One region of the Mesorhizobium sp. WSM4904 genome, then DNA from elsewhere that is predicted to be linked to it. Evidence: riboswitches for the same ligand, from Rfam matches in the RefSeq annotation. Region 1 holds a riboswitch; the other holds the start of a gene.

Region 1 (3,204 bases):
GGCGATCTCGTGTCCCGAGGCCGGCAGCCATTTGTTCCAGATCGTGTTGACGGTGCGGCGGATGGTCGAGATGTGCTCGCGATGCGTGAACACCGCGTATTTCTGCGCCGGCACCCGCACCCGGAAGAACTCCTTGGGCAGGTCGGAGAAATCGCTCACCTCGACACCGGCGATGTAGTCGAAATTGCCGGCATCGTCGCCATTGACGCAGACGCCGTAGGCGACGTCGCCGACCTCGCCGGGAATGTGGCCGATATAGGGGCCGAAGCGCTGCCACAGCATCGGGATGCCGGCGCTGCTCTCGCAGCTGTAGCGCTCGCCGAGACCGGCGATGAGGAAGGGCCGGCTGGTCTCGAAGCGCGGCGGTTCGAGTGCGGCGAGAAATGAACTGTCCATCAGGATAGGCTCCACGAGGTCGAGATTTTGGGTCGAGCCCTGCGCGCGCACCAGTTCCGGCGTGGTGCCGAACTGCTCGCGGAAAGCCCGCGTGAAAGCCTCATGCGAGTTGTAGCCGGCATCGAGCGCGACCGACAGGATGTCGGGCGCGCCGCCCGCAAGCTTGCGCGCCGCTTCGCTGAGCCGGCGCGCCCGCACGTAGCCCATCACCGACCGTCCGGTCGCGGCGCCGAAGGCGCGCGTCACATGGAAGCGCGACACGCCGCTGCTTGCCGCGACATCGTCGAGCGAAATCGCATCGGGCAGACGGCTTTCGACAAACCACAGCGCTTTCTCGGTCGGGTTCATGGCTCCTCGCATTTGGCGGGGTGACACTAGCCACCGCGCCGACAGCCAGTTTGATCGAAATTGCGCGGTGAGCGAAGTCGAAACGATGTTGACAAACGAAGGCGGCATTCTCTAGTGCGTAACGTTATTACATAACGAAGGGAGAACAAAATGGCAGCTGTAGTGAGGGGATGCGCGGCGGCCCGTTGCGACTCGCGCGCGGACAACCTACGATGGTGGCGTCATGGTCCCCGAGCCGCAAGGCGAGGGGTGAAAAGGGAACACGGTGAGACCTGCTTCGGGTCGAGGCCGTGGCTGCCCCCGCAACTGTGAGCGGCGAGCTCCATCCGAACGCCACTGGCCGGCAAGGCTGGGAAGGCGGATGGCGCAACGACCCGCGAGCCAGGAGACCTGCCATCGACACGAGTTGACCGGACGGGGTGTGCCGGGAGGAGACGCGGGCACCGGTCTTGTCGGCCGGCTCGTCCAGCATCCTTCCGTCGCCATTTTTGGAGAGTGACGGAATGCTGGACGGCTCCATCGATCATATCCATCAAGCCATCGGATATGCGGCCGGGAAATACCATCCGGGCAACCTGGCGGGGCTTGGCTCGTGATGCCGCCGGTCCTCGAAGCCCATGGCCTCGGCGCGACGGCCAACGGCCGCGCGCTGGTCGACAATGTCAGCCTGTCGCTGGCGGCGGGCGAGCGGCTGGCCATCGTCGGCCCCAACGGCGCCGGCAAGACGACGCTGCTGCGCATGCTGTGCGGCGCTCTGTCGCCGAGCCGCGGCGAGGTACGGCTGGCCGGACGCCGGCTGGACAGGATCGCAGCGGCCGAGCGCGCCCTCAGCATCGCCGTCGTCGGCCAGACGGACCAGCCGGATCCGCGACTTGCCGTCATCGACTATGTCGAGCTTGGCCGCGTCCCGCACGCCGGCCTGAGGCGCCGGCGCGACGACCGCGACATCGTCGTCGAAGCGCTGCGGCGGACCGGGCTCTTGCCGCTGCTCGCGCGCACCATCGGCTCGCTGTCCGGCGGCGAACGCCAGCGCGCGCAGCTCGCCCGCGCTATCGCGCAGGAGCCGAAAATCCTGTTCCTCGACGAGCCGACCAACCACCTCGATCCGCGCGCCCGCGGCGAGCTGCTCGACCTGGTGGCCGGCTTCGGCATGACCGTCGTCGCCGTGCTGCATGATCTCGCTCTGGTGGCGCCCTTCGCCACCCGTGTCGCGGTGATGAGCAACGCCCGGCTGCACGCGCTGGCGCCGCCGCGCCAGGCGCTGGCGCAGCCGCTCATCCGCGAGGTGTTCGGCATCGACGTGCTGCATCTGCAGCACCCGACCGAGGATCGCGAGCTCACCGTCTTCGACCTTGCCGGTCGCGCTTCCTCGTCAGCCTGAACCGTCCAAACAAGGAGCAATCTTCCGATGAAACGCCTCGTGCCGTCCCTTGCCTTGTCGCTTTTCGCCTCGGCGGCTGTTGCCTTCCCGGTCACCGTCGACAGTTGCGGCAAGCCGCTCACCTTCGACGCCCCGCCGAAGCGCGCCGTCATCCAGGACCTCAACATGGCCGAGATGGCTTTCGCGCTGAAGCTGCAGCCGTCGATCGTCGGGCTCACCGGCATCACCGGCTGGTACAAGGTCGGCCCCGAATTCAAGGCCGAGCAAGGGTCTATTCCGGAGCTCGCGCCGAAATATCCGACGCTGGAAAACCTCGTCGCCGTCGAGCCCGATTTCTTCTTCGCCGGCTGGTACTACGGCATGAAGCCGGGCGGCGAGGTCACGCCCGACACGCTCGCCCCGCACGGCATCAAGACGCTGGTGCTGACCGAGAGCTGCGTCCATCTCGACAAGAACCGGCCCGCCGCCTCGATGGACCTGCTCTTTGGCGATGTCGAGAAGCTGGGCAAGATCTTCGGCAAGGAGGCCGAGGCGGATAAGCTGGTCGCCGGCTGGAAGGCCGAGCTCGCCGACATCACCGCCAAGGTGGGCGACCGTAAGGGCACGCGCGTGTTCCTCTACGACTCCGGCGAGGACAAGCCCTTCACCGCCGGCAAGTTCGCCATCCCCAACGCCATGATCGCCGCCGCGGGCGGCGAAAACATCATGGCCGACATGGAAACGAGCTGGGGCAACACCGACTGGGAGACGGTCGCTTCGCGCAATCCGCAATTCCTCATCCTGCTCGACTACCAAGATGGCGGCGGCTATCGGAAGCTGCTCGATTTTCTCAAGGCGCATCCGGCAATGAAGGAGACCGACGCGGTCAGGAACGAGCGCTTCGTGGCTCTGCGCTACGCCGAGCTGACGCCCGGACCCGCCAACATCGAGGCGATCGGCAAGATCGCCAGGGCCATGCATCCGGAAGCGTTCTAGACTTGCACAAGAGGCCATTCACCCTCGCCATGACGCTGGGCGCGATCCTTCTGGTCGCGCTCGCACTGCTGTCGATCGCCTATGGCTCGACGCTGATACCGCTT
Region 2 (3,204 bases), 1.3 Mb from region 1:
AAGGGCAGCAAGCCGCATCGAGGGCAGTCTTTCAGCGTCCGCCTTCCAGGCGGCGGCGAGGCCGGCAAGGTCGCTGTCGGTGAAGGACAGCGCCACGACATCCGCAGGCGTCTGCCTGAGGTCGATCGGCTCGGCGAGATCGTCGAGCGAGGCGGATGTCGTGGTGAGGATATGCATCGCTTTTCGTGTTGGGCTTTTCGTGCTTGCCTCAGCCGGCGAGGATACGCTCGACCGCTGGGCGATTCAGCCCCTTGAGGCCGATGACGACGAGCCGCGAGCGGCGATCGTCCGCAGCCGTCCAGGCGCGGTCGTAATAGTGATTGACGCGCGGGCCGACGGCCTGCAGCAGCAGCCGCATCGGCTTGCCGCCGACCTCGACGAAGCCTTTCACGCGCAGCACGTTTTCCTGCTCGGCGGCGAGGGCGACGCGTTTTGCCAGCTCGTCCGGATGCGAGATCGACGGGATATCAATGACGAAGGAGTCGAAATCGTCATGCTCGTGGTCGAGCTCGTCGTCGTGATGCGTCTTGCGGTTCTCGATGTCGTCCTCGACGGCAAGGCCGAGGCCGAGCAGGACCGACGGATCGACCTTGCCGTGCGTCGTCGGCACCACCTTCACGGCACGCGCCACATGCTCGCCGATGACGGCGTTGGCGCGCTCCGAGCCCGCCGCGTCCATCAGGTCGCTCTTCGACAGGATGATCAGGTCGGCGCAGGCGATCTGGTCCTCGAACACCTCCTCGACCGGATCGTCATGATCGAGGGAATCGTCGGCGGCGCGCTGCGCCTGGAGCGCGTCCATGTCGGAGGCGACGCGGCCACCGGCCAACGCCGGGCCGTCGACCACGGCAATGACGCCGTCGACGGTGACGCGGCTCTTGACCGTCGGCCACTGAAAGGCCTGAACCAGCGGCTTCGGCAGCGCCAGGCCGGAGGTTTCGATCAGGATGTGGTCGACCTTCGGCGAGCGCGACAGGATCTGGTCGAGCGCCGGCACGAAATCGTCCGCCACGGTGCAGCAGATGCAGCCATTGGCGAGCTCGACGATGTTCTCCTCCGGGCAGGTGTCGATGCCGCAGCCCTTCAGGATCTCGCCGTCGATGCCGACTTCGCCGAACTCGTTGACGATGATCGCCAGCCGCTTGCCCTTGGCGTTTTCGAGCAGGTTGCGGATCAGCGTCGTCTTGCCGGCGCCGAGGAAGCCGGTGACGACGGTGCACGGAACACGGGAAACGGAAGCGTTCATGGTCAGTCCTTCAGGAGATCGAGAGGCGGGATACGAGCAACCAGGCCGCGTTTGAGGGAATCAGGCCGGCCGCGCCACGGGATGAGGCCATCGGTCGACGTGGCGAAGAGCTTCGCGCCGGCGACGAGGTCGGCGCCGCTGGTCGTTTCCAGGTCGCCGAAGACATAGCTCCAGCAGCCGTCGCGCAAAAGCGCGGCGCTCAGGCGGCGCTTGCAATTGCCGAGGCATTCGACAGTGCGGATGCGGATATCCTGGCCCGACGCTGCGCTGCGCGTGTCCTCGGCCAGCAGGGCGCCGGCGCGCGGATGCGCGTCCGAACCGCTCTCGCCGCGGCAGGACGAGCAGACGATGACGGTCACGCCGGCCAACGCGTCGGACTCGGACGAAATGTCCGCACTGCTTGCCGGGAAACTGCCGTTGCGATCCAAAACCAGGCTCCTTGCCCGGAAAACCCGCCGGGCGTTCGGATACTTAAAGTCTCAGACGGCAGGTCTCCTGGCTCGCGGGTCATCGCCTTCTCGTGCCGCCTTCCCGGGGACATCCCAGTGGTTTTCGGCTGAGGCTCGTCGCTCACAGTTGCGGGGACAGCCGCGGATTTGGAATTTTTCAACTCCGCACCGCATTCCCTCTTGGCTCCTCCCTTTGCCGGGAGGAGACCGTCTGGGTCAGGATTTAGGCTTACGACTATGCGCCTGTCAACGCGCGGCTACGACACCCGGATGTCGGCCAGCGCCGGTCCAAGGTCGCCGGCTGGCGTCACCTCGATCGCCTCCAGGCCGAGCCAGGATTGCATCTGCTTCAGCTCTTCGAGCAATTGGGCAGCCGTTTCGGGCGGAGCGCCGGCTTCAGCATAGGCGGCGTGGACGCGCAGCACGCTGGCCGGGCGATCGGCCCGCAAGTCGACACGCGCGACGATCCGGTCGCCGAGCAGGAAGGGCAGCACGTAATAGCCGTATTGGCGCTTTTCGGCCGGCGTGTAGATCTCGATGCGGTAGCGGAAGTCGAAGAGCTTTTCCGTCCGCGTGCGCTCGAAGACGACGGGGTCGAACGGGGCGAGCAGCGCGCGCGCCTCGACCCTGCGCGGGAGGCGGGCGTCCTTGTGGAGATAGGCGATCTTGTCCCAGCCTTCGACCCGCACCGGCAGCAACTCGCCGGCCTCGACCAATTCCTCGATCCTGTCTTTGGTGTCGCCGGGTGCCAGACGAAAGTAGTCGCGCAGGTCGCCATAGGTGGCGATGCCATGGGCGCGGGCGGAAATGCGCAGCAATTCGCGATGCGCGTCCTCGACCGAGGGTACAGGCAGGTCGAGCACGGCCTGCGGCAAAACGCGCGCGGGCAGGTCGTAGTAGCGCTCGAAGCCGCGCCGGTAAGCGGTGGTGATGCGTCCGGCCCAGAACAGCCATTCGAAGGCGTGCTTGGCCTCGCTCCAGCCCCACCAGCCGCCATTGCCCTTGTGGCCCTCGATGTCGGAGGCGGCGATCGGCCCGCGTTCTGCGACTTCTTTATAGATCTCGTCGATCATCGTCTTGCGCTCACGACCCCATTTGGCGAGGCCGAGATACATTTCCTCGCCGCGTTCGGCGCGCTGCATGCGCCAGCGCAGGAGCGGATAGGTCTCGACCGGCAGGAACGACGCCTCGTGCGCCCAATATTCGAAGATGGCGCGCTTGCGGGTCACGGCTGCATTGTCCAGCAGCGCAAGCGGGTAGGGGCCGAGGCGCGAATAGAGCGGCATGTAATGGGCGCGCACCACCGCGCTGACGGAATCGATCTGCAGCAGGCCGGTCCGGGAGAGCACGCGGGCGAGGTGCCGGCGGTTGGGCTCGCCGCCCGGACGAGGGTCCGTAAAACCCTGCGCGCCGAGCGCGATGCGCCTTGCCATGCGAAGAGAGATTTTTTCCTTCATCAGGTGCCTTTGCCTCGATCCGTTTACCTGATTTCCAGCCGGTGATTCCAGC

The links. Region 1 has a riboswitch for cobalamin ahead of QAZ47_RS23295 (ABC transporter ATP-binding protein). Riboswitches for the same ligand answer to the same signal wherever they lie in the genome.
Region 2: linked by a shared signal. The riboswitch ahead of QAZ47_RS17090 (DUF1636 family protein) and the one ahead of QAZ47_RS23295 (ABC transporter ATP-binding protein) in region 1 are both predicted to bind cobalamin.

The regions. Positions count from the first base shown of each region.
Region 1 is NZ_CP121354.1:4,852,350-4,855,553, reverse strand. Features, by position in the region: gene QAZ47_RS23300 (AraC family transcriptional regulator) at 1-744, opposite strand, end outside; cobalamin riboswitch at 952-1,157, shown strand; gene QAZ47_RS23295 (ABC transporter ATP-binding protein) at 1,337-2,125, shown strand; gene QAZ47_RS23290 (ABC transporter substrate-binding protein) at 2,153-3,100, shown strand; gene QAZ47_RS23285 (iron ABC transporter permease) at 3,130-3,204, shown strand, end outside.
Region 2 is NZ_CP121354.1:3,589,539-3,592,742, forward strand. Features, by position in the region: gene cobN (cobaltochelatase subunit CobN) at 1-177, opposite strand, end outside; gene cobW (cobalamin biosynthesis protein CobW) at 209-1,246, opposite strand; gene QAZ47_RS17090 (DUF1636 family protein) at 1,249-1,674, opposite strand; cobalamin riboswitch at 1,714-1,922, opposite strand; gene QAZ47_RS17095 (winged helix-turn-helix domain-containing protein) at 1,953-3,152, opposite strand.